DNA from 4 places in the Streptomyces sp. NPDC001002 genome. Region 4 is predicted to be linked to each of the others. Evidence: riboswitches for the same ligand, from Rfam matches in the RefSeq annotation. Region 4 holds a riboswitch; each other region holds the start of a gene.

Region 1 (4,205 bases), on a different contig from region 4:
GACATGGTCTCCACGGGCGCCCAGCCCGACTGGTACATGGGCTTCTCCGAGGGCCTGATCCGTGTCATGCCGGGCTGGGAGATCAACGCCTGGGGCCACACGCTCGTCCTGGGCGTGTTCATCCCGCTGGTGATCTTCCCGCTGGTCCTGGTCTCGATCGCGGTCTACCCGTTCATCGAGTCCTGGGTCACCGGCGACAAGCGCGAGCACCACATCCTGGACCGTCCACGCAACGTCCCGACGCGTACCGCGTTCGGCGCCGCCTGGATCTCCTGGTACTTCGTCCTGCTCGTCGGTGGCGGCAACGACCTCTGGGCCACGCACTTCCACCTGTCGATCAACTCGATCACCTGGTTCGTGCGCATCGGCTTCTTCGTCGTGCCGGTCCTGGTGTTCGTCGCCACCAAGCGGATCTGCCTGGGCCTGCAGCGCCGGGACCGCGACAAGGTGCTGCACGGCCGCGAGTCGGGCATCATCAAGCGCCTGCCGCACGGTGAGTTCATCGAGGTGCACGAGCCGCTCAGCCAGGACGCGCTGCACACGCTCACCGCGCACGAGCAGTACGTGCCGGCCGCGATCGGCGCGACCGTCGACGAGAACGGCGTCGAGCGCAAGGTGAAGGGCTCCGAGAAGCTGCGCGCCAAGCTGAGCGAGGCGTACTACGGCGAGGAGTCCCAGATCCCCAAGCCCACCGTCGAGGAGTACAAGGAGATCACGAGCGGCCACGGCCACCACTGATCGCTGAGGCGTCGCCACGCCACAGTCGAAGGGCCCCGTCCGAACACCGGACGGGGCCCTTCGCCGTGCCACGCGCTGGATAGGGTGGGGCACGTCTTGTGAAGCATCTTCTACGACACCCAGGAGCGGCCGTATGAGCGCTGTGACCCCCGCTGGAGGCGACACCGCGGCGGGCCGTTCCTGGCCCGAGGTACTGAACTCCCTGCTGTACGGCAAGGACCAGGACGCCGACGCGACCTTCTGGGCGATGGACCAGATCATGCGCGGCGAGGCGACGGACGCGCAGATCGCCGGGTTCGTGGTGGCGCTGCGGGCCAAGGGCGAGACCGTCGAGGAGATCACCGGTCTGGTGCGCGCGATGTACGCGCACGCCAACGTGATCGAGGTGTCCGGGAAGACGGTGGACATCGTCGGCACCGGTGGCGACGGCGCGAAGACGGTGAACATCTCCACGATGTCCTCGATCGTGATCGCCGGCACGGGTGCGAAGGTCGTCAAGCACGGCAACCGGGCCGCGTCCTCCGCGTCCGGCGCCTCCGACGTCCTGGAACGGCTCGGCGTCAACCTGGAGCTGACCCCCAAGCGGGTGGCCGAGGTCGCCGAGGAGGCCGGGATCACCTTCTGCTTCGCGATCAAGTTCCACCCGGCCCTGCGTCACGCGGGCGCCGCGCGCGGCCAGTTGGGCATCCGTACGGTCTTCAACGCGCTGGGCCCGCTGACCAACCCCGCCAAGGTGCGGGCCCAGGCGGTCGGGGTCGCCGACCCGCGGATGGCGCCCATCATCGCGGGCGTCTTCGCCGAGCGCGGCAACTCCTCCCTGGTGTTCCGCGGCGACGACGGCCTCGACGAGCTGACGACCACGGCCACCTCCCGGGTGTGGATCGTCCGCGACGGCAAGGTCACCGAGGAGTCCTTCGACCCCCGTGACGTGGGCCTCCCGCTGGTCCCCGTGGAGGCCCTGCGCGGCGCCGACCCCGAGTTCAACGCGGGCGTCGCCCGCCGGCTCCTGGACGGCGAGACGGGCCCCGTGCGGGACGCCGTACTCCTGAACTCGGCGGCCGCGCTGGTGGCCCTGGAGCCGGGTGACGGGCCGCTGGCGGACCAGCTCCGGGCCGGGATGGCGAAGGCGGCGGAGTCGATCGACTCGGGCGCCGCCAAGCGGACCCTGGAGCGCTGGTCGGCGGCCAGCAACGCGTAGCACCACGGCGGTCGTCGTCCCGCGATCCGGACACGGGTTGCGGGACGACGATCACCTCACGTAAGTTTTTGGACCAGGTCATGAGTGACAGTCATGAGGCCCCGGCCGACTGTCCGGCAACCCTCCGTCCGTGGCGGGGTGCCCCGGGTGAAGACCAGGCCGTAGGCAGCGAGGTCTGCGGCAAGCGCGGGCCCCTCGAAAGACACCAGGGGTCCTGGTCATCGAGGGAGTACTCCGTGAGCAAGCGAATGCGATAGGGCGCCGAGCCCCGCCTCCGCACATCCCCTTTCACCCTCCTCCGTGTTTGAGCCCTGCGCGCTCGCACGGCGGAACCGCCTTGCCTCTCACGGGAGTTCGCCATGTCTGTCTCCACCGCTGCCGCCGCCCCGACCATTTGTGCCCAGCTGCCCGTTCTGGGCCGGGACGTCACCGTCCCGCTCGTCACGGGCGGCGAAGTCACCTACGCGGCGCTCGACTACGCGGCCAGCGCCCCCGCCCTCCAGCGCGTCTGGGACGACGTGGCGGCCTACGCCCCCTACTACGGCAGCGTCCACCGCGGTGCCGGCTACCTCTCGCAGCTCTCCACGGACCTCTTCGAGAACGCCCGCCGGACGGTCGAGGAGTTCCTGGACTGCCGCCCCGACGACCAGCTGATCTTCACCCGCTCGACCACGGACTCCCTCAACCTGCTCGCCGCCGCTCTGCCCGCCGACTGCCAGGTCTTCGTCTTCGAGACCGAGCACCACGCCTCGCTGCTGCCCTGGCAGGACGCCCGCGTCACCTACCTCAACGCCCCGCGCACCCCGGCCCAGGCCGTCGAGACCCTGGAGCAGGCCCTCGCAAACCGAGACCCCTACGGCCCGGCCCTGGTCTGCGTCACCGGCGCCTCGAACGTCACCGGCGAGCTGTGGCCGGTACGGGAGTTGGCGGCCGCGGCCCATGCCCACGGCGCCCGCATCGTCCTGGACGCCGCCCAACTCGCCCCGCACCACCCGGTCTCCGTCCAGGACCTCGACGTCGACTGGATCGCCTTCTCCGGCCACAAGCTGTACGCCCCCTTCGGTTCCGGCGTCCTGGCCGGCCGCGCCGACTGGCTCCAGGCGGCCGACCCCTACCTCGCGGGCGGCGGCGCCAGCCGCAAGGTCGCCCGGCGCGAGGACGGGGGAGTGGAGGTGGAGTGGCACGACAGCGCCGCGAGGCATGAAGCGGGCTCGCCCAACGTGATCGGCGCCTACTCCATCGCGTCGGCCTGCAAGGCGCTGACCGAGGCGGGCTTCGACACGCTGGTCGCGCGCGAGCAGCACCTGATCGGGAAGGTACGGGCGGGCCTGGCGGAAGTCCCGGAGGTGAAGGTCCTGTCCCTCTTCGGCGACGACGCCCCGCGCGTGGGCGTGATCTCCTTCGTCGTCGACGGCTGGAACAGCTCCCACTTCGCCGCCGCACTCTCCGCCGAGTACGGCATCGGCGTCCGCGACGGCCTCTTCTGCGCCCACCCCTTGCTCCGCACCCTCCTGGGCACCGACCCCCAGACCCAGGGCGAATGTGGCGCCCCCGAGGCGGCCCCGGGCGAGAAGTCCCTCAACGCAATCCGAGTGAGCTTCGGCGCGGGCACCCCCGACGAGCACGTGGAGCGCTTCATCGGCGCGGTCAAGGAACTGGTGACCGACGGCGCCAAGTGGAAGTACACAACGGAGAACGGCCGCTGCGTCCCGACTGTGTGAGGAGTTTCGGTCCGGAGGCGGTCTTCAGGTGGTCAGGAGTCCAACCCGATCGCAAAAGCCGCCTCCAGGTCATGCTGGGAGTACGTCCGAAACGCCACATGCGTATCGGTCCCCTCAACCCCGGGAATCTTGCTGATCCGCCCCGGGATCACCTCGGCGAGATCCTCGTGCTCCTTGACCCGAACCATCGCGATCAAGTCATACGTACCCGTCACGGAGAACACCTCGCTCACAGATTCCAGCGAGGCAATCGACTCCGCGATCTCAGGGATCCGGTCCACGCTGGTCTTGATGAGGACGATCGCGGTGATCACGGCTGGTTCTCTCCCTCGGGGGCCGGAGCTGGGGCGGCCTTCACTCTAGTCGTACGGCGGAATCGGGCCCACGCGTAGCCGAAGCCCAGCGAGAAGCCCACCAGGTGTGCCAGATACGCCACCCCGGGCCCCTGCTCCGCCCGCCCCGCCGCCACCCACTGCAGCGCCGCCCAGAACGGCAGCACCACCCACGCCGGAAACCGCATCGGCAGAAAGAACAGGAACGGCAGCAGG
Region 2 (4,205 bases), on a different contig from region 4:
CGTCCAGCACACGCGCGGCGATACCGGCGTGGTTCTTCTCCAGATCAGCGATGACCTCACCGAGGGTCGCCCCTTCGGCCGTCACCTCGGCCTCGCCACCCGTGTAGGGCCGCAGGATGGTCGGGATACGGACGGAAACGCTCATGATGCGAGGCCTGCCTCTCGGAAGGAGTCGAGGTTCGGACGGATGGTGGCGGTCAAACCGGTGCCGGCCACCGCGTCCAGGGTCTTCAGGCCGTCGCCGGTGTTCAGCACGACCGTGGTCTTGGTCGGGTCGAGGAGACCGTTCTCGATCAGCTTCTTCGCGACGCCGACCGTCACGCCACCGGCCGTCTCCGCGAAAATACCCTCGGTGCGGGCCAGCAGCTTGATCGCGTCGACCACCTGCTCGTCGTTCACGTCCTCCACCGCACCGCCCGTCCGGCGCGCGATGTCCAGGACGTACGGCCCGTCCGCCGGGTTGCCGATGGCCAGGGACTTGGCGATGGTGTTCGGCTTCTGGGGGCGGACCACGTCGTGACCCGCCTTGTAGGCGACGGACACCGGCGAGCACCCCTCGGCCTGGGCGCCGAAGATCTTGTACGGCTTGTCCTCGACGAGCCCGAGCTTGATCAGCTCCTGCAGACCCTTGTCGATCTTCGTGAGCTGCGAGCCGGAGGCGATCGGCACCACGAGCTGATCGGGCAGCTGCCAGCCGAGCTGCTCGCAGATCTCGTACGCCAGGGTCTTGGAACCCTCCGCGTAGTACGGCCGCAGGTTGACGTTGACGAAGCCCCAGCCCTCGCCGGCCGGGTCGCCGATCAGCTCGGAGCAGAACCGGTTCACGTCGTCGTAGTTGCCCTCGATGCCGACGAGCTCGCCGCCGTAGATCGCGGCCATGACGACCTTGCCCTGCTCCAGGTCGTGCGGGATGAACACGCAGGAGCGGAAACCGGCGCGGGCCGCGGCGGCACCGACGGCGCCCGCGAGGTTGCCGGTGGAGGAGCAGGAGAGGGTCGTGAAGTTGAAGGCGCGCGCGGCCTCGATGGCCTGGGCCACGACACGGTCCTTGAAGGAGTGCGTCGGGTTGCCCGAGTCGTCCTTCACGAAGAGCTTGCCGGCGTCGACGCCCAGCTCGCGCGCGAGGTTGTCGGCCTGGACGAGCTTGGTCCAGCCGGGGTTGATGTTCGGCTTGGTCGCCACGTCCGCGGGGACCGGCAGCAGCGGCGCGTAACGCCAGATGTTCGCGGGACCCGCTTCGATCCGCTTGCGGAGTTCCTCGGTGTCGTAGGCCGAGAAGTCGTACGCGATCTCGAGCGGGCCGAAACACTCCTCGCACGCGAAGACCGGTCCGAGCGGTACCCGGTGGCCGCACTCACGGCACGAGAGCGCCGCGGCCGGGCCGAGGTCTACGGTGGAGTCGGTGGTGCTTGCAACAGTCTGCACAGCCATGGAGGCGAGGCCCTTTCTCCTCATCTTCCTCGCGACGCATCTCGCCACGAGACGGATTTGGCACCTTCCCTAGCCGGGAGCCTCGCGTAATGATCAACATTGATCTACGAGACCGGCTGGAGGGTTGCCGGGGCTTCATCGGGCCGTATCCCTCTGCCCCTCTGGATGAGCGGTATGCGGTTGTATGAGCGGTTGTGGGCGCCTCCGACCCCCGACATGCGATGGTCATCAGCGTTGTTCAAGACTGTAACCGAAGGCCAGGACAGTTGAGCTAGCCGTCCGAACCGCGAGATGGATCACACAAGATCCACTCGCCGAGAGAACGCAGAGGAGCCGCGCACTGTGCTGAACGAAGTCGAGCGTTGGCTGAGCACCCGCTCCTGGTCCGTGACCGATCGCCCGCTCCACCAGATTCTGGCCGCGAAGCACCGCACGGGCCAGTCGGTCAGTGTCGTGCTGCCCGCGCTCAACGAGGAGGAGACCGTCGGCGACATCGTCGCCGTCATCCGCCACGACCTCATGCAGCAGGTCCCGCTCGTCGACGAGATCGTCGTCGTCGACTCGGGATCCACCGACCGCACGTCCGAGGTCGCCGCGGCGGCCGGCGCGCGGGTCGTCCACCGCGACGACATCCTGCCGCACCTCCCGCCCGTGCCCGGCAAGGGCGAGGTGCTGTGGCGCTCGCTCCTGGTCACCACCGGGGACATCGTCTGTTTCATCGACGCCGACCTGAAGGAGTTCTCCTCGGACTTCGTCTCCGGCATCGTCGGCCCGCTGCTGACCGACCCCGGCGTCGACCTCGTCAAGGCGATGTACGACCGCCCCCTCGGCGGCGCTGCGGGCCAGGGCGGCCGGGTCACCGAACTCATGGCCCGCCCCCTGCTGAACATGCACTGGCCGCAGCTGGCCGGCTTCGTGCAGCCGCTGGGCGGCGAGTACGCGGCCCGCCGCAGCCTGCTGGAACAGCTCCCGTTCCCGGTCGGGTACGGCGTCGAGCTGGGCATGCTGGTCGACGCCCTGCACCTGGTGGGCCTCGACGCGCTGGCCCAGGTGGACGTCGGCGTGCGCAAGCACCGGCACCAGGACGGGCAGGCGCTGGGCCGGATGTCCGCCGCGATCTACCGCACCGCGCAGCTCCGGCTGGCCCGCGGGCACCTGATCCGCCCCTCGCTGACTCAGTTCGAACGGGGCGCGGACGGTTTCGAGCCGCGCACCTACTCCGTGGACACGGAGGAGCGGCCGCCGATGGTGGAGATCGCGGAGTACGCGCAGCGGAAGGTCGCCTGACGTCGGCGGCGGTCGCCCGATGACGTCGGGAGTCGCCTGACGACAGCAGGTCACCCGCCGTATACGGCCTGCTCGCGCGTGCGCTCACATGTTTGAGCGTTTCCCGGCCGGGCTAGGTTGTGGCGTATGGCTTCCACGGCTTCCACCGCTTCTACGGCTTCCGCGCAGGGCGCTGCCCAGGTACTGGTCGCGTCCAACCGCGGCCCGGTCTCCTACGACGTCCAGGACGACGGCTCGCTGGCCGCCCGGCGCGGTGGCGGCGGGCTGGTCTCCGGTCTGTCGGCGATCGGGCCTGACGCGGGCGCGCTGTGGGTGTGCTCGGCGCTGTCCGACGGCGACCGCGAGGCCGTGCGGCGCGGGGTCGGCGAGGACGGTGTGCGGATGCTGGACATCCCGGCCGACGTGCACGCGGACGCGTACAACGGCATCGCCAACTCGGTGCTGTGGTTCGTGCACCACATGCTGTACCAGACGCCGCTGGAGCCGGTCTTCGACGCGGAGTTCCGGCGCCAGTGGGCGTCGTACGAGACGTACAACCGCGCTTTCGCCGAGGCGCTGGCCGAAGAGGCGGCCGAGGGTGCGGCCGTGCTGGTGCAGGACTACCACCTGTGTCTGGTGCCCGGGATGCTCCGCGAGCTCCGTCCCGACCTGCGGATCGGGCACTTCTCGCACACGCCGTGGGCGCCGGTGGACTACTTCCAGATGCTGCCCGACGACATCCGGGCGCGGCTGATGGAGGGCATGCTCGGGGCGGACCGGGTGGGGTTCCTGACCTGGCGGTGGGCGACGGCGTTCCAGAACTGCGCGGGCGCGGTCGACACGGATCGCTGGCTCTCCACGTGGCCGTCGGGCGCCCCGCGGGCCATCGAGCACCTGGGGACGGACGGGACCACCCACCAGGAGCGGATCACCCGCCGGACGCTCATCGGGGTCCACAGCCTCGGTGCCGACGCCGAGTTCCTGCACGCCCGCTCGCACGAGGCGGACGTCGAGGAGCGGATGGCGGCACTGCGCGAGGAGATCGGCGCGGGCCGCCGGACCATCGTCCGGGTGGACCGCACCGAACTCTCGAAGAACATCGTGCGCGGGCTGCTGGCGTACCGGCAGCTGCTCGACGACCGCCCCGAGTGGCGCGAGCGGGTCGTGCACGTGGCATTCGCCTACCCCTCGCGGCAGGACCTCGCCGTGTACCGGGACTACACCGCCGAGGTGCAGCGGGTCGCGGACGAGATCAACTCCCTTTACGGGACGCCCGGTTGGACCCCGGTCGTCCTCCATGTGAAGGACGACTTCGCCCGCTCGCTGGCCGCCTACCGGCTCGCCGACGTGGCCCTCGTCAACCCCATCCGCGACGGCATGAACCTCGTCGCCAAGGAGGTGCCCGTCGTCTCGGACGAGGGGTGCGCGCTGGTCCTGTCCCGGGAGGCGGGGGCGTACCAGGAGCTGGGCAAGGACGCGATCGTGGTGAATCCGTACGACGTGATCGG
Region 3 (4,205 bases), on a different contig from region 4:
ACGCCCTCTTGACGCCGCAGCCAGGGGGATCGACACTCCAGAAGGGAATCCTAGTGAACAGGTAGGGAATGACATGAGGCGCCTTGGACCGGTCACCGTACGCGTGAGCCGCTCGCCTCTCCTCACCTCCCGCCGCCACATCGATCTGCTGCGCGTCTGCAGCGCGATCAGCCGCCTCGGCTGAGCCGCGCCCCTCCCGTGCCCGCGACGCCCACGCGTCGTCCCGCGACCGGACGCCACCGGCGTCGTCCGTCCGCCACGCACGGCTGAGCCCGGCCCCTTCCCGTCCGACGTCGCTTCCGCCGCGCGTACGTCCGCGCCCGCTCCCGGGGAGAGTCATGTCCGTCACACCGCTGGCCGCCCACACCACCACTCCGTCCACGCCCGCCTTCCGGGGCCGCATCGGCGGCGATCCGCGCAGCGGCCACTACGCCGTTCCGCGCCGCTACCGCCTCCATCTGTCCACCGCGTGTCCCGACGGCCTGCGCATCGCCGTCACCCACAGCCTGCTCGGCCTGGACACCGTCTGTCCGGCGACCTATCTGCCCGCCGTTCCCGACTCCCCGCAGGACGGCCACTCCGTGCTGCGCCCGCTGTACGAGGCGAGCGCCCACCGCTACTCAGGACCGGCCGTCGGACCCGTCCTCAGCGACGACTGGTCCGGGCGGATCGTCAGCACGCACGCTCCGGACATCACCCGCGACCTCGCCCGCCGCTTCGGCGCCGACCGGCTCTCGCTGTACCCGTGCGGCGCGGAGTCGGAGATCGAGGCCGTCGAGCGGATGTGCGCACAGGACATCGAGGGAGCCGCCCAGCGCGCCGGACAGTCCGGCATCGAGCAGGCGGAGCGCGACGCGGCCCTTGAGGCGCTGCTGGAATCGCTGGGCGCTCTGGAGCGCTGGCTCGTCGGCCGCGACCACATGATCCGGGATCAGATCACCGCCGCCGACGTCGAGTTGTGGGTCACGCTGGTCCAACTCGACACCGTGCACCGCCATCACCTGGACGCCTGCGCGGTCGAGCGCATCGCCGACCACCCCACCCTGTGGGCGTACGCCCGCCGGCTGGCCGCCCACCCGGCCTTCGGCACCCATCTCGACCTGGACGGCATCGCCCGCCGCCATCACGCCCGCTGCCGGGGACTGGAGGCGGCCGGCGCGGCCGTACAGATCCTCGACTGGGCTGCCCACGCGGCCCACTAGCAGTCCCGTAGCCGTTCCACTTCGTGGACCGGCGTTGACATTCGTTCGGGCAAGTGTCTTGAATATCGCCCAGAACGGTCATGAGTGTCAGCGACAAGCCCTGGCTTGCTGACCGGCAACCCTCGCACCGCGGTGGGGTGCCCCAGGTGACGACCGGACCGGATGACGTTTCGGTAAGCGCGCGGCCCCTTCCGGGGGCCTCCGACAGTGACAGGTGACGCCATGTACGCAGCTCCCAGGACGGCCGCATGCCGCCCGCAGGGCTGCGTACTGTCGTACGCGAACCTGTTCGTCGCCGACCGCGCCGTCGATCTGCTCCGGGTCAGCAGCGCACTGTGTACCGCACCGGGCCGTGCCCGCTGTCGGGGCTGACGACCACCCAGCCCGCGCACCTCTGACGCACACCCGCCTCCGCCGGTGTGCAGTTCCCCTCCCCGCCCCCAGCCCCGTGCACCCGCGCGCGCCGCCCGCCGTCGCGCGTCCACCGCCGCGGTGCGGGGTGTCCGAACCTGCCGGAGCCCACCATGAGTGAACCCCCTGGCGCCGCCGTGTCCCTCGCCGAGGCACCGCCTGCCGACGAACCGTCAAAACCCCTCACCGCACAGCGAGTTCAGCCGCTGCGCCGGCCGGGGCGCTGGATCGCCACCGCGGTCGTGCTGGTCCTCGCGGCCCAGTTCGTGCACGGCCTGGCGACCAACCCGTTCTACCAGTGGGACCGCTTCGGGTACTGGTTCCTGCGGCCGACCATCCTCGACGGGCTGCTCATCACCCTCGAAGTGGCCGCCTACAGCGCCGTGTTGGGCCTCCTCGGCGGCATCCTGCTCGCCCTGGCCAGACTCTCCAGGTCGCCGGTGCTGCGCGCGGTGAGCTGGACCTACGTCTGGGCCCTGCGCTCGATCCCGCTGATCGTGGTACTGCTCTTCCTCTACAACTTCAGCGCCCTCTACAAGACGTTGAGCGTCGGCGTCCCCTTCGGGCCGGCCTTCTTCTCCTTCGACGAGTCGAGGCTGGCCACGGACATGGTCGTCGCCGTCATCGGCCTGAGTCTCAACGAGGCGGCCTACGCGGCCGAAGTGGTCCGCGGCGGCATCCTCTCCGTCGACCAGGGCCAGCACGAGGCGGCCTCCGCCCTCGGCCTGCCCAAGAGCTACCAGTTCCGCCGGATCGTCTTCCCGCAGGCGCTGCGCTCCATCACCCCGAACTACGTCAACCAGCTGATCGGCCTGATCAAGAGCACCTCGCTGGTCTTCTACGTCTCTCTGCTCGACCTGTTCGGCTCCGCGCAGACGATGGGCTCCACCTACCCCGGCGACATCGTCCCGCTGCTCCTGGTCGTCACCGTCTGGTACCTGATCCTGACCAGCGTGGTGTCCGTCATCCAGTTCTACGTCGAGCGGTACTACGCCCGGGGCGCCACGCGCTCCCTGCCGCCGACCCCGATCCAGAAGCTCCGCACCGGCCTCACCGATCTGCGGGCCCGCATCCGCCGGGAGGCCGCGATATGAGCGCCCAGACCCTCGAACCGCCGACCGACATCACGCCCGCCGCCGTGGAGGTGCACGACGTGCACAAGTGGTACGGCGCCCACCGGGTGCTGGACGGCGTCGACCTGACCGTGCGGCCCGGCGAGGTCACCGTCATCCTCGGCCCGTCCGGCTCTGGCAAGTCCACGCTGCTGCGGGTCATCAACCACCTGGAGAAGCCGGAGATCGGCTACGTCAGCGTCAACGGCGAACTGATCGGCGTGAAGAGGCAGGGGGAGCGGCTGAAGGAGCTCAGCGAGCGGGCCATCCGCGCCCAGCGCAGCCGGATCGGGTTCGTCTTCCAGAACTTCAACCTGTTCCCGCACCTGACCGTCCTCGACAACGTGGCCGCGGCACCGGTGGCCACCGGCCGGCTCGGCAAGCCCGAAGCCCTGGAACTGGCCCGCGAGTTGCTCGGCCGGGTCGGGCTCGGCGAGAAGGCCGGCGCCTATCCGCGCCAGCTGTCCGGCGGCCAGCAGCAGCGCGTCGCCATCGCCCGCGCCCTCGCCCTGCGCCCCGGCGTCATCCTCTTCGACGAGCCGACCTCCGCCCTCGACCCCGAACTCGTCGGCGAAGTCCTCGCCGTCATCAAGGACTTGGCGACCAGCGGCACCACCCTCGTCATCGTCACCCACGAGATCGGCTTCGCCCGCGAGGTCGCCGACCGGGTCGTCTTCATCGACGGCGGAAAGATCGTCGAGCAGGGCCCGCCGCACGAGGTCCTCGACAAGCCGCAGCACGAACGGACCCGCGACTTCCTCAGCAAGGTCCTCTGACCCCCCGCACCTCCAGCACCTTTCGCCCTCTTCCACCGTCCCGAACACCGAACCTAGGAACAGCCATGTCTCCCCTCAGCCTTCGCAGCAGACTCACTCGCGGACTCACCGCCGGCACCGTCGTCGCCGCTCTCGCCGGCGGGCTCGCCGCCTGCGGGGGAGACAGCGACGCGGCCACCACGACCGACAACGCGGCCGCCGGTTCGGTCACCGTGGGTGCCCTGTCCCTCGGCGCCGCCAAGGAGACCACGCTGAAGGTCTCCGAAGTGAAGTCGATCAGCGCCGAGTTGCCCAAGGACATAGCCAAGAGCGGCAAGTTGGAGATCGGTGTCGGCTTTCTGCCCGCCGGCTCCCCGCCGCTCGGTTACGTCGGCTCGGACCAGAAGACCCTCACCGGTTCGGAGACCGACATCGGCCGTCTGGTCGCCGCCGTCCTCGGCCTCAAGCCCGAGCTGAAGAACTCCACTTGGGAGAACCTCTTCATCGGCCTGGACAGCGGCAAGGTCCAGGTCGCCTTCTCCAACGTGACCGACACCGAGGAGCGCAAGGCGAAGTACGAGTTCGCCTCCTACCGCGAGGACAACCTCGGCTTCGCGGTGAAGGCCGACAACTCCTGGAACTTCGACGGCAATTACGAGAACCTCGCCGGCAAGACCGTCGCCGTGGGCGCGGGCACCAACCAGGAGCGGATCCTCCTGGAGTGG
Region 4 (4,205 bases):
TGGGCCAGGACCGGCTTGTCGAAGCCGTACTCGTGCCGCAGTGCGGCCAGTTGGGCCGGGTCGACCTGCCCCGAGTCCATGCCGGCACTGGCCATCGCCGTGACCGGATCGCCGGGCAGGTAGTCGAGCACCAGGAAGGACACCGTGTAGGCCGCCCACAGCACACCGACCGCCTGGGCGAGCCGTTTGATCGCATAGCGGCGCATGCGTCAGCCGATCCAGGTGTCGTGCAGCTGGATCCGGCTGCCCGAGTCGAAGTCGAGGTCGTGCACCTTCTTCGACACGCCCAGCTGGGTCTGGAGTTCCACCACGGGCACGTTGTACGCGTTCTCCACGATCGACTTCTGCGCCTCGTCCACCAACTGCTTGCGCTTCGCGGTGTCCGCGGTCGCGGCCTGGCCGGACAGAGCCGTGTCCAGTGAACTGGCGGGCAGCCGGTAGAAGTTGGCCAGCTGGGTGGAGAAGGAGCTGCGCAGGATGTCCGGGTCGGCGCGGGTCACGTTGCTCCACACCGCGTCGAAGTCACCGCCCTGGAGCGTAGTGGCGAACTGACTGACCTGGCCCTGCTTGAGCACCACGTCGATCCCGACGGCCTTCAGCTGCTGCTGGACCAGTTCCAGCGCGGGCTGGTTGGTGGCCGAGTTGGGGAACCAGCTGATGGTCAGGCTCAGCTTCTTGCCGTCCTTGGCGCGGATGCCGTCGCTGCCCGCCGTCCAACCGGCCGCGTCCAGCAGGGACTTCGCCTTGGCCGCGTCGAAGGCCAGGTCCGCGGAGAGGTCGGTGTAGTCGGGCGTGGTGTGCGCGAGGACGCTGGTCGCCGGCTGGGTGCCGGTCGGGAACACGGTGTCGGCTATCTGCTTGCGGTCGACGGCGGCCAGGATCGCCTGGCGCACTTTCACGTCCTTGAGCAGCGGCCGCGAGTTGTTGAGTCCCAGGCCGAACACCACCCCGGGGTTGGCCCGGCGCAGGAGGGTGACCGAACCGCCCTTGAGCGCCGCCTCGTTGGCCTTGCCGACGCTGCTGATCGCGTCCACCTGCCCGGACTGGAGACTGCCGGCCCGCACCCCCGCCTCGGGCACGACCTTGAACACCACCTGGTCCAGGTAGGCCTCGCCCTTCCTGGACCACAGCGAGGAGCCCCAGGCGTAGCCGGTGCGCTTGGCCAGGGTGATCGACTGGTTCTGCACGTACTGCTTCAGTACGAACGGGCCGGAGCCGATCACCCCCTGGCTGCACTTCCGCTGCGGGGTCCGCTTCACGCTCGCCGACGACTCGATGCCCAGGGAGTGGGTCGAAGTGGCCTGCAGGAACTGGGCGTTGGGCTGCTTGAAGGCCACCTTGACGGTGAGCGGGTCGACCACGGTGGTGCTCTTGACGCCGCTCAGATAGCCCTGGGCGAGTACCCCCAGGGCGCCGAGCTTCGGCACCGCGTCGAAATTGTCCTTGACGACCTGCGCGGTCAGCTGGGAACCGTCGCTGAAGGTGACCCCCGAGCGCAGATGGAACGTGAACGTCGTCGCGTCGGCGTTGATGTCCCAGCTCTTGGCCAGCCATGGCACGATCTTGCCGGTCTGGGGGTCCTGGTCTGTCAGCGAGTCGACGGTCTGACGTACGGAGTAGATGCTGTCGTTGCTGCCGACCTGCTGCGGGTCCACGCAGCCGGCGTCGGAACCCACCGCGAAGGTCAACGAACCACCGGACTTCGCCGGGCCGCTGCCGCTGCCGCTGTCGGAGCCGCCGGAGCCGCAGGCGGTCAACAGGACACTGGTGGTCAGAAGGGCGGCCAGTGCCGTCCATCGAGTGGGTCGGAAATCCGGATGTGCTCTCACGGAGGGTGCTCCTACTCGTGTCACTGCTCGTGTCACTGGTCGTGTGTCGCCCGTCGTGTGCCGCCCCGCGGAGCACGGCTGCGCGCGGGCATGCCGCACCGGTCGGCGCAACGCCGATGACGGGGCAGGGGAGTTCAGGGAGTCAGGGGGGAGTGGCTACGGGCCGCGACGGACGTCGGACGGACGCGGTCGTGGCGGTCAGCTGCGACGCAGATAAGCCGTCAGCCGCGACAGAGACAGCTGGTGAAGCGCTGAAGGTCGATGTGACGCCGACGGGAGAGCCGGGAGAAGGCGTTCAGGTCACTGCTGTGTCGCACGACCGTCCTCCACATCTCCGCCCCCGGCCACGGGGTCCCGCGCTTGCAGAGATCGTCGGTGATCCTGCCGGGCTTTCACCTGGAGCACCCCACCGCGTCGGAGGGTTGCCGGTCAGCAAGCCAGGGCTTGACGCTGACACTCGATGCCGACCGCGATCGTACGGATCGACGTCGTCGTACGTCAATGGAGCCCTTCACCCGTCAACCACCCTCCCCGCGCTGCCGTTCCGGCCTGACGCGGACGCCTCGTTGACACCCTCCGCTGCGCGTGTTTGCATCCCGCCATGCCGTTGTCGCAGTCGCTGACCCGCCGCCGTGCCGTGGACCTTGTCCGCGTCGCCGCCGCGCTGTGTCGACCGACCGGCTGATCGAGCACCTCCTCGCACCTCTGCCAACAGCCGTGCCGCACAGGCCGGTTGAGCATCCGCCGGCACGTCTCGCGATCCTCCGTGCCGCCCGCACGCTTCGCTCGGACAAGACGAGGACACGCCATGCCGACACCCGCGATCCCGCTCGGCCACCGCCACGAAACGGACTACGACCGCCGCAGACTGCGCCAGTGGCTGGCCGGTGAGGCCAGAGCCGACGGCGTCACCCGCCGGCGGCTGCTCACCCTGCTCGCCGCCACCGCCGCCGGGACCGCGCTCGGCGGCACCCGGCCCGCCCGCGCCGCGGTCCCCGGGATCGTCAAACCCCTGCCGCCCGAGTGGTTCATCGAGCGCGGCACCAACGCCGAGACCCGCTGGGAGGCGCTGCGCGGAACCGGCCACCACACCCCCAACGACCTCTTCTTCGTACGCAACCACACCGCCACCCCCGTCCTGGACGCCGACGACTGGCGGTTGCGGCTGTGGGGGAGCGGGCTGCGCGGCACTCCCAGTGAGGACCGGCCGGTGGAGTTCGGGTACGACGACCTGCGTGCCCTGCCCGCCGTCACCCGTACCGCCTTCGTCGAGTGCGCCGGAAACGGCCGCTCCTACTACACGAACCAGCAGGGCGAGACGGTCACCGGCACCGCGTGGACCCTGGGCGCGATCGGCGTCGCCCGCTGGCGCGGGGTGCGCCTGGCCGACGTACTGCGCAGGGCCGGACTGTCCCGGAACGCCGTGGACGTGCAACCGCGGGGCCTGGACGCCGATTACGTCAGCGGCGGCGAGAGCCTGGGCCGGGTACGCCGTCCGCTGCCGCTGGCCAAGGCGCTGGACGACGTGCTGCTCGCGTACGAGATGAACGGCGAGCCGCTGCCGTACGACCACGGGTACCCGGTGCGGGTGCTGGTGCCGTCCTGGGTGGGGATCGCGTCGATCAAGTGGGTCGGCGACATCGAGGTGTCCGCGCAGCCGCTCCTCTCGCCCTGGAACACCACGTTCTACCGCCTGTTCGGCCCGTCCTACCCGGAAGGCGGCAGCGCGCCGCTCACCCGGCAGGCCACCAAGAGCGCCTTCGAGCTGGCGAGCGGGGCCACGTTCGCGGCGGGACACCGGCACGTGCTGCACGGGCGGTCGTGGTCGGGCGCGGGCGCCGTGGACCACGTCGACATCAGCACCGACGGCGGCGCGAACTGGCGGCGCGCCCACCTGCACGACCGTCCCCGCACCGGCACATGGACCCGCTGGTCCCTGAACTGGCACCCCGAGGCACCCGGTGCCACCCAGCTGCTGGCCCGCGCCACGGACACGGCCGGCCGTACGCAACCGGACCTCGCCGTGCCCAACACGCAGGGCTACCTGTTCGACGCGGTGGTACGGCATCCGGTGAGCGTGGTGTGACGGACGTCTGAATGCTCCCGGGACAAGACCGCGCCACCCGGCGCGTACTGCTGGTGTGCATGGCCGCAGGGGCAACCACCCTGCTGGACCAGGCAGTTCTGAACATCGCCGTTCCGAGCATGCGGCACTCGCTCGGGGCCGGTGCGGCGGACGTCCAGTGGATCGTGGCCGGTTACTCACTCGCCTTCGGCCTGGCCCTCGTGCCCGGCGGCAGCCTCGGCGACCTGCACGGACGCAAGCGGTTCTTCATCGTCGGCATGGCCGTCTTCCTCCTGGCGGGGGTGACGGCC

Evidence for each region. Region 4 has a riboswitch for S-adenosylmethionine ahead of ACWDR3_RS11860 (putative leader peptide). Riboswitches for the same ligand answer to the same signal wherever they lie in the genome.
Region 1: linked by a shared signal. The riboswitch ahead of ACWDR3_RS42610 (aminotransferase class V-fold PLP-dependent enzyme) and the one ahead of ACWDR3_RS11860 (putative leader peptide) in region 4 are both predicted to bind S-adenosylmethionine.
Region 2: linked by a shared signal. The riboswitch ahead of thrC (threonine synthase) and the one ahead of ACWDR3_RS11860 (putative leader peptide) in region 4 are both predicted to bind S-adenosylmethionine.
Region 3: linked by a shared signal. The riboswitch ahead of ACWDR3_RS21505 (amino acid ABC transporter permease) and the one ahead of ACWDR3_RS11860 (putative leader peptide) in region 4 are both predicted to bind S-adenosylmethionine.

Annotation. Positions count from the first base shown of each region.
Region 1 is NZ_JBSFLV010000185.1:6,394-10,598, reverse strand. Features, by position in the region: gene qcrB (cytochrome bc1 complex cytochrome b subunit) at 1-738, shown strand, start outside; gene trpD (anthranilate phosphoribosyltransferase) at 872-1,936, shown strand; SAM riboswitch class IV at 2,013-2,129, shown strand; gene ACWDR3_RS42610 (aminotransferase class V-fold PLP-dependent enzyme) at 2,296-3,657, shown strand; gene ACWDR3_RS42605 (Lrp/AsnC family transcriptional regulator) at 3,690-3,971, opposite strand; gene ACWDR3_RS42600 (rhomboid family intramembrane serine protease) at 3,968-4,205, opposite strand, start outside.
Region 2 is NZ_JBSFLV010000005.1:33,670-37,874, forward strand. Features, by position in the region: gene ACWDR3_RS04200 (MoaD/ThiS family protein) at 1-145, opposite strand, end outside; gene thrC (threonine synthase) at 142-1,431, opposite strand; SAM riboswitch class I at 1,449-1,603, opposite strand; gene ACWDR3_RS04210 (glucosyl-3-phosphoglycerate synthase) at 1,774-2,718, shown strand; gene ACWDR3_RS04215 (alpha,alpha-trehalose-phosphate synthase (UDP-forming)) at 2,845-4,205, shown strand, end outside.
Region 3 is NZ_JBSFLV010000045.1:16,759-20,963, reverse strand. Features, by position in the region: gene ACWDR3_RS21515 (putative leader peptide) at 74-184, shown strand; gene ACWDR3_RS21510 (glutathione S-transferase C-terminal domain-containing protein) at 339-1,202, shown strand; SAM riboswitch class IV at 1,279-1,388, shown strand; gene ACWDR3_RS21505 (amino acid ABC transporter permease) at 1,727-2,707, shown strand; gene ACWDR3_RS21500 (amino acid ABC transporter ATP-binding protein) at 2,704-3,501, shown strand; gene ACWDR3_RS21495 (ABC transporter substrate-binding protein) at 3,567-4,205, shown strand, end outside.
Region 4 is NZ_JBSFLV010000019.1:39,212-43,416, reverse strand. Features, by position in the region: gene ACWDR3_RS11870 (ABC transporter permease) at 1-206, opposite strand, end outside; gene ACWDR3_RS11865 (ABC transporter substrate-binding protein) at 210-1,829, opposite strand; gene ACWDR3_RS11860 (putative leader peptide) at 2,051-2,161, opposite strand; SAM riboswitch class IV at 2,181-2,294, opposite strand; gene ACWDR3_RS11855 (putative leader peptide) at 2,431-2,514, shown strand; gene ACWDR3_RS11850 (sulfite oxidase) at 2,638-3,915, shown strand; gene ACWDR3_RS11845 (MFS transporter) at 3,927-4,205, shown strand, end outside.